DNA from 2 places in the Nonomuraea gerenzanensis genome. Region 2 is predicted to be linked to the other one. Evidence: riboswitches for the same ligand, from Rfam matches in the RefSeq annotation. Region 2 holds a riboswitch; the other holds the start of a gene.
The links. A riboswitch is a leader RNA that binds a small molecule or an ion and turns the genes downstream of it on or off. The one in region 2 is predicted to bind cyclic di-AMP.

Region 1: linked by a shared signal. The riboswitch ahead of LCN96_RS43765 (coiled-coil domain-containing protein) and the one ahead of LCN96_RS57265 (hypothetical protein) in region 2 are both predicted to bind cyclic di-AMP.

What each region holds. Positions count from the first base shown of each region.
Region 1 is NZ_CP084058.1:9,416,765-9,421,013, forward strand. Features, by position in the region: gene LCN96_RS43750 (TrpB-like pyridoxal phosphate-dependent enzyme) at 1-76, shown strand, start outside; gene LCN96_RS57550 (50S ribosomal protein bL37) at 153-230, opposite strand; gene LCN96_RS43755 (DeoR/GlpR family DNA-binding transcription regulator) at 376-1,155, shown strand; gene galT (galactose-1-phosphate uridylyltransferase) at 1,152-2,228, shown strand; cyclic di-AMP (ydaO/yuaA leader) riboswitch at 2,297-2,441, shown strand; gene LCN96_RS43765 (coiled-coil domain-containing protein) at 2,447-3,475, shown strand; gene LCN96_RS43770 (alpha/beta hydrolase family protein) at 3,472-4,249, opposite strand, start outside.
Region 2 is NZ_CP084058.1:10,074,709-10,078,957, forward strand. Features, by position in the region: gene LCN96_RS46825 (hypothetical protein) at 1-41, shown strand, start outside; gene LCN96_RS46830 (roadblock/LC7 domain-containing protein) at 71-445, shown strand; gene LCN96_RS46835 (hypothetical protein) at 457-828, shown strand; gene LCN96_RS46840 (alpha/beta fold hydrolase) at 891-1,736, opposite strand; gene LCN96_RS57265 (hypothetical protein) at 1,800-2,522, opposite strand; cyclic di-AMP (ydaO/yuaA leader) riboswitch at 2,709-2,844, opposite strand; gene LCN96_RS46850 (DUF5302 domain-containing protein) at 3,010-3,210, opposite strand; gene LCN96_RS46855 (rod shape-determining protein) at 3,424-4,249, shown strand, end outside.

The DNA of each region.
Region 1 (4,249 bases), 660 kb from region 2:
TCTGGCGGGCGAGCTGGAGGACTACACGCTGCCCCAGGAGCGCATCGACCAGGCCCTGACCGAGCTGCCAGGCTGAACAAGGGGCGATCGGCCGAGCGCGAGTGACCCGCTGAAGGTGGATGGCCGCCCTCTCCCGCAAGGGCGGCCGCCCGTCATCGGGCCGTGGGCCGCTTGCCGTGGTTCGCCTTCTTCTTCTTGCGTGCCCTGCCCTTGCGTGCGCGCCTGGCCATAAGCTCGCCTCCGGTGAATCTCCGGTGATCGGTGAGCCCCCACCGTCCCCCGTCGCGCTGACCAGCGCAAGCGTTCCAGCGCTAACTAACATTCCCCAACAATTCCGTGTCATAATTTGGTGGAATCTGTTGGAAGGAGCGGGGCGTGCTCGCACAGCAGCGTCAGCAGGCGATTCTCGAACGCGTGCGCAGCAACGGCGGCGTCCGGGTGGCCGACCTCGTCCGCGAGCTCGGCGTCTCCGACATGACCATCCGTCGCGACCTCGAGGTGCTGGCCGAACGCGGGCTGCTGGAGAAGGTGCACGGCGGCGCGACCGCGCTCGGCCCCGGCTCGACCGAGGAGCCCGGGTTCACCGCCAAGTCCGCCCGGCAGCAGCAGGAGAAAGAGGCGATCGCGCGGCACGCCGCCACGCTGGTCCGTCCCGGCACGGCCGTGGCGCTGTCGGCGGGCACCACCACGTGGGCGCTGGCGCACCACCTGATCGGCGTGCCCGAGCTGACCGTGATCACCAACTCGATCCCGGTCGCCGACGTCTTCCACCGCAACCCGCGCGCCGACCGCACGGTCGTGCTGACCGGGGGCGTACGCACGCCGTCCGACGCCCTGGTGGGCCCCGTCGCCGTGGCCGCGATCCGCCGCCTGCACGTGGACACGCTCTTCCTGGGCGTGCACGGGATGAGCGTGCGCGCCGGGTTCACCACTCCGAACCTGCTGGAGTCCGAGACCGACAGGGAGCTGGTGACGGCCGCGACCCGGCTGGTCGTCCCCGCCGACCACACGAAGTGGAACACGGTCGGCATCAGCACCATCGCCGAGCTGAGCGAGGCCGACGTGGTCATCAGCGACGCGGGGTTGCCGGAGGACGCACGCACCGAGCTGGCCGAACGGGCCGGAGAACTGATCATCGCGGAGGGCACCCCTTGAAGCGCACCATCACCCATCTGGCCGACGGCCGGGAGCTGATCTACTTCGACCGGCGTGACGACGCCGACAGGAGCGCGATCGACCGGCGGACGCTCGGCCCCCGGCCGGTGGCGTCGGAGATGCGGTACGACCCGCTGACGGAGGAGTGGATCGCGATCGCCGGGCACCGGCAGACGCGCACGTTCCTGCCGACCGGCGGCACGGCCGAGTGCCCGCTGTGCCCCTCGTCCGACACCCGGTCGACGGAGATCCCCGCCCACGACTACGACGTGGTCGTGTTCGAGAACCGTTTTCCCTCCTTCTCCACAAATTTCGGGACTTATGAGGAGCCGGGCGGGCTGAGCGAGGTCCGTCCTGGCGTGGGGCGGTGCGAGGTGGTGTGCTTCACCTCCGATCACGACTCCTCCTTCTCCAAGCTCCCCGACTCCCAGGTGGAGCTGGTCATGGAGGCGTGGGCCGACCGTACGGCCGAGCTGTCCCAGATCGAGGGCGTGGAGCAGGTGTTCTGCTTCGAGAACCGGGGCGCCGAGATCGGCATCACGCTGGCCCATCCGCACGGCCAGATCTACGCCTACCCCTACGTCACCCCCAGGACCAAGCTGCAGCTCGCCGCCGCCGGCCGCTACACCAAGGGCAACCTGTTCGCCGACGTGCTGGCCGCCGAGCGGGAGGCGGGCACGCGGGTGGTGGCGAGCAACGAGCTGTGGACCGCGTTCGTGCCGGCCGCCGCGCGCTGGCCGTTCGAGGTGCACGTGTATCCGCACCGGCAGGTGCCCGACCTTGCGGCGCTGACGGAGGAGGAGCGGGCGGCGTTCGCACCCCTCTACACCTCCGTGCTGCGCGCGTTCGACGGATTGTTCGACATGGTGATGCCGTACATCTCCGCCTGGCACCAGGCGCCGGTGCGGGCGGGCAGGGAGCTGGGATACCTGCACCTGGAGCTGTTCAGCATCAGGCGGGCGGCGAACAAGCTCAAGTTCCTGGCCGGCTCGGAGTCCGCGATGGGCGCCTTCGTGAACGACGTTCTGCCGGAAGAGGCGGCCCGGCTGATTCGATCACAGATTGATCACTAATAGATTTCTACTTAAGGTCGCATGACCCGTGATCTACCACTAATATCCCCATATGCATCGGCCGTAACGGTCGTAGTACGCCTAATCCCGGGCGCCTCGCCCGGGAGCCGGGGACCCAAACCGCACCTGGGGTGAATCCGCTACGGCGGTAGGGAATCGCACCTCCCATGCCCGAACCCGTCAGCTAACCCGGCCGGCAGAGGGAGAGGAACATCTACGTGGCGGCTTCGTCCCCCGCGATTCTTGCCATCGGCCTCATCACCGCCACCGCCGTCACCCTGTCGGCGTCCCCCGCCACCGCCATGCCGGCGACATCCGCCACCGCCGCCGCCCTGTCGGCGGCATCCGCCACCGCCGCCGCCACCGCCGCAGCAGCGCCCAAGCCGACGGAGTCCGAGCTCCGCGCCCAGCTCAAGCAGCTCAACAGCAAGGTCGACAAGCTCATCGAGCAGTACAACCTCAAGCGCGTCGAGCTGGCCAAGGCCCAGGACGCCGCCAAGGCCGCCGCGGCCAGGGCGGCAGCGGCGGAGCAGACGCTGGCCGCCGCCGAGCAGCGAGTCGCCGACATCGCCCGCCTGCGTTACCAGAACGGCGACCCCTCCGCGCTGCCGGGCTTCATGCTCCCGACGGACGCCGGCACCGCGGCCCTGCTCGAACAGCTCACCGCCGAGCAGCAAGCACTCGTCGCGACCGTGGCCAAGGCCCGCGACGACAAGAAGAAGGCCAGCGAGGAGGCCGCCGCGCTGACCGAGCGGATCAAGTCGGACGCCGCCAAGGTGGACGAGCAGCGCGACGAGGCCGAGGACGTCATCGACGACATCAAGGACAAGCTCCAAGACCTCGTCCCGTTCGGGACGGGCCGCAACGCCAACGGCACCTGGGCCCCCGAGCTGCCCACCGGCTCCGACAACATCACCGCCCGGACCCGGCTGATGAAGGCCCAGGTGGAGAAGAACTTCTCGCTGCCGTTCACGGTCGGCTGCTTCCGCTCGGGCTCCAGCGGCGAGCATCCGCTCGGCCGGGCCTGCGACTTCATGATGAGCACGGGCGGCTCGATGCCCTCGGCCGCCAACAGCGCGCTCGGCGACCGGATCGCGGCCTGGGCGATCGCCAACAAGGACAAGCTCGGCGTGAAGTACGTGATCTGGAAGCAGCGCATCAACCAGGGCTCCGGGTGGCGGGCGATGTCGGACCGCGGCAGCGTCACCGAGAACCACTTCGACCACGTGCACATCTCGATGAACTAGGACGCCCCGCACGCCGAGGGACAGAACCTGGCCTCCGGGTGACGCGACGACGGCTCGTCCAGGATCGGCTGCCGCTGCCCCTTCAGGTGCCGGTCGAGGAAGGCGGCCACGTACGTGCGGGTCAGCTCGGCGGCGCGCTGCGCGGGCAGGGTGCCGTAGGCGGGCGTGACCCCGAGCGAGCCCTGCAGCAGCGGCCCGTCGGTGAACGACTGGTGCTCCGCCCCCGTCAGCACGATCCACCGCTTCCACCCGCTCAGCAGCTTCCAGTCACGCTCCCAGGACGGGTCCCGGCCGCCGGGCACGTGCTGCGGCGTGCCCAGGAACAGGAACGGCCGGGAGAACCCGCTCTTCGGGATGCGGGCGTAGGTGGTGCCGTCCATGTCGATCCCCGCGCGGATGCGCGGGTCCCGCAGCATGGACGCGACGGCGCCGGCCCCGCCGATCGACTGGCCGACCATGGCGGTCCTGGAGCGGTCGAGCACCCCGGCGCCGTCCCACTCCGACGGCAGCCGGTCCAGCACGAACGACACGTCCGCCGCCCGGCCCAGGACCACGCCCGTGCCGAAGCCGGGGTCGGCGTCGCTGTCGCACGCCAGGCACTCCGCGACCGTCCCGTCGGCCAGGGTGGTGGCGTAGCTCTCGTAGGGGTGGTCGACGCCGGCCACGACGTAGCCGCGGCTGGCCAGGTCCTCGGCCAGGGACGTGAGCGTGCTCACCGGCTTGGTGAAGCCGGGCGAGAGCACCACCAGCGGCAGCCCGCGGCCGGTGGGCGCG
Region 2 (4,249 bases):
TGCTGATGCGGCTGAAGAAGGCGCTCGAGGAGCTGTCGTGAGGTTCCCCTCACTCAGGAGGAGGCCACCCGTGGAGCTGGGACAAGAGGTTCTGGAGGAGATGGCGCTCCTGCGCGAGCGCACCCCGGACGTCCAGGGGAGCGTCGCGTGCACCGTCGACGGCCTGCAACTGGCCTGCGACCTGCCCGGGAAGGCCGGCGAGCAGGCGGCGGCGCTGTCGGCGGCGCTGCTCGCGATGAGCCGGCGCATGCTCGTCATCTCCGGCCAGGGGGCACTGGAGGAGACGCTCATCTCCGGCACGGCCGGGTTCACGGCGTTCTACGCCGCCGGCCCCACCATCGTCCTCACAGTCCTGGCCGGGCCCGGCGCGAACGTCGGGCTGCTGCGGCTGGAGGGCAGGAAGACGGCTGCCAGCGTGGCCGCCGTCGCAGCTCGTCAACGATGAGAGGAGAGAACATGGCCGGCATGGACGTGTCGCTCAAGGAGATGATGACCATCGACGGCTCCATCGGGGCCGCCATCGTCGACCACGGCAGCGGCATGGCGCTCGGCGCGCTCGGCGGCTCCAAGGACCTGGACCTCCAGGTCGCCGCGGCCGGCAACACGGAGGTGGTCAAGGCCAAGCTGCGCACGATGGACTCGCTGGGGCTCAAGGACGCCATCGAGGACATCCTCATCACGCTCAGCGGCCAGTACCACATCATCCGGCCGATCACCGGGCGCAGCGGCAAGGGGCTGTTCCTGTACCTGGCGCTCGACCGCAACCGCGGCAACCTGGCCCTGGCCCGCCATCAGCTCCGAGGCATCGAGGAGAAGCTGGAGGTCTGACGCCCGTTCCGGTGGCCCGCCCTTGGGGGGCCGGGCCACCGGCGGCGTCGGCCTCGTCGCCGTCAGGCCGAGGTCAGCTTGGTGATCTCGGCGACGAAGCTCGGCCACAGCTCGCGCGGCAGGTCGTGCCCCATCCCCGGATACGTCACCAGCCGCGCCCCCGGGATCGCCGCGGCCGTGGCCCGGCCGCCCACCACCGGGACGAGCGGATCCGCCTCCCCGTGCAGCACCAGCGTGGGCACCGCGACCTGGGCGAGCAGCTCCGTACGGTCGCCCGACGCCATGATCGCGGCGAGCTGCCTGGCCGTGCCCGCCGGGTCGAAGCAGCGGTCGTAGGCCAGCCCGGCCATCGCCCTGATCCGTTCCTGGTCCAGCTCGTAGCCCGGCGACCCGATCGTGGACCAGGTCCGTACCGCCTGCTCCAGCACCGCCTCGCGGCCCTGGGCCGGCCTGCCCATCAGGATCGCCGCGGCGGCCTCCGTGGGCGGGGCCACCGACGGGCCGGGCGTGGACATGATCGAGGTCAGGGTCAGCACCCGCTCGGGGTGCCGGATGGCCAGCGTCTGGGCGATCATCCCGCCCATGGAGGCGCCCACGATGTGCGCCGCCGTCCAGCCGAGCACGTCCATGAGGGCCGCGGTGTCGTCGGCCAGGTCGTCCAGCAGGTACGGCGGTGCCGCGCCCGTCGCGGGCACGCCGTGGTCGTGGAAGTGGGTGGACAGGCCCGCGTCGCGGTTGTCGAACCGTACGACGTGGTGTCCCTGCTCGGCGAGGAGCTCGCAGAGCCCCTCGTCCCACTGGATGAGCTGGGCGCCGAGTCCCATGATGAGGAGCAGGGGACGGCCCGTGGGTGAGCCGAAGCTCTCGTAGGCGATTTCGATGCCGTTCGCGGCTGCGCGGGTGGTCACGCCGACCAGAATGACATTCTGGTCGGCTCCTCGTAAAGCGCCGGCGCTTGAGAAGCGCCGGGGTCAGCGCACGAGGAGGGCGCGCAGGCGCTCGCCGCCGAGCACCACGCCGCCGCCCGCCATCGACAGGACGCCCGCCGTCAGCGCGCCGCCGACCACGCCCGACTCCTTCGCCTCGCCCACGGGGGCGTCGAGGAGCTGGTCGTTCGCGGCGGCGGACTCCTCCTCAGACTGCGGCGGGGTCGCGGGGTTCGGGTCGCGCCGGGACCAGGCGCCGGTGGAGAACGGCACGGGGTGGTTCTTCTTGCCCACCCCGGCACCCCACTTGGTGATGACGTAGTCGACCTCGATGTGCCCCTGGCCGCCGACGCCGTCCACGCCCAGCGTGCTGGGGTTGAACTCGCCGCCGGTCAGCTCGGCGAACGTCTTGGCGTCGAGGTCCAGCATGATGCCGCGGTTGGAGGGCGCGCCCGGCCCGCGGTCACCCACGAAGAAGGGCATCTTCTTGCCCTTGTACACCACGTAACCCTCGGTCAGCAGCGGCCAGCTCGGGCTCGCCGCCAGCCCCTTCTGCATCGGCTTGCCGCTGGCCGGCAGGCCCGTGTCACCGGCGCGGCCGGAGGCGTCGTCCCAGAAGTACGAAGCCGTGGTCGAGCCCTTGAGCAAAATCTTCTGGCCGGTGTCGGTGTCGGAGTCGGCATGGGCGGCCGTGCCGGCGATGGTCAGCGCTCCGACGGTGGAGGCGGTGAGCACGGCGAGGGAACGCAGGCCAAAACGGGCAGACATGAAGCAGCAAAACCCTTCACTGGGGGACAGGGAGGTTGCACTCACGGAAAAAAGGGCGCGGCGGAGCAGAACTCCGCGATATCGCTACGCGAAGCGCAAGATACGAGTCTTCGGGGAAGGGGGCCGCTCAGCAGGCGGCCGGCAGGTAGCGGTCCGGGGGTACGACGCGCTGGTGCATGGGGTAGCTTGTCCTCTCCATCACGCCTACCGGGTTAGCTGACGGGTTCGGGCGTGGAGATGCCCTACCGGCACAGCGCCGGATTCACCCCAACAAAGGTGGTTCCCCGGTTCCCGAGGGTTCGGGATTCGGCGCCAACCGGTCGTCCCTCTGGGGTAAGGACTAGGTCACCGGCTGGTAATGGCGATTACCTTAGCCACGGAATCGGACATCTGCAAACGATTCGCCATGAATCACCATAAAGATCTACCTGCGTTCGGGAAGAAAAAAGGGGGCACGGCATGCCGTACCCCCGCCAGAATGTCAGCCTCAGCCGCCGCTCTTGCGCCTGAACGATCTTTTACTCGCAGCCGGACCGTGCGCCCCGTGGATCTTCGATGGGTCGCCGCCCCTGCCACCGGCGCCCGATCCCGCGTGCTGGTTGCGCTTGCGCTCCAGTGCCTCGCGGAACTTGCGCTTCAGCTCGTCCTCGGGAGTTTCGCTGACTTCCGGCTCCGGTGTATCCGCCATGAGGACCTCCATGGTGTTGGGGACAGTTCACAGCTTCGCACGGGACCGCTTATGACGCGAAACCGGGCCTGCGCGCAAGTGAAGGCCCGCAACCGGAAGCCCGGGCCGGGACCGGGCGGGCGACGTCGATCACGGTCCCCGTACACACCGGGTAAAGGGGATCCGCTCCGTTCGTGGTGTTGGGTTGGGACAGGTGCGGATATGGATCCCACGATGAGACTCCTCGGTCGTGACCTGGCGATGGATCTTGGGGCGGCGAGCACGCGGATCTACGTCAAACGCAAGGGAATCGTGCTCGACGAGCCCTCCGTCGTCATGTGCGACGACCGCACGGGCAAGATCGTCGGATACGGCGCGGAGGCCGCCGACGAGACCGGCGGGCGCACGCACTGGCCGGTCAGCGGCGGGCTGCCGGCCGACGCCGAGCTGGCCCGGCGCATGATCCGGCACTTCCTGCGCAAGGTGCACTGGCACCCGTACGCCAGGCCGCGCCTGGTCATGGCGCTGCCGCCCGACTCCACGGCGATCGACCGCGAGGCGCTGCAGGACATCGCGTACGAGGCGGACGCCAGGATCGTGCACCTGGTCCCGCACGCGCTGGCGGCCGCGCTCGGCGCGGGCATGTCGCGCGGCGGGCACACCGGCCACATGGTGATCGACATCGGCCGCGACGCCGCGCGGATCGCCGTGCTGTCGGGCGAGTCCGTGGTGGCGACCGGCTCGGTGCCGTACGGCGGGCAGGCCGTGAACCGGGCGATCGTGCGCTTCGTGGAGCGGGAGCACGGGCTGCAGCTCGACGACCGCGAGGCCGAGGCGGCCAAGCGGCACGCGCACGACGGCGAGGTCATGGTGCGGGCCCGCGACCCGGAAACGGGCCGCGAGCGGCAGCTCACGCTGCCCGTCCAGCACATCTTCGAGGCCACCGGGCAGCCGGTGGAGTCGATCGCGCGGGCGGCGATGGAGACCGTGGAGCGCTGCCCCGCCGAGCTGGCCGCCGATCTCGGGGAGTGCGGCGCGGTGCTGATCGGCGGCGGGGCGC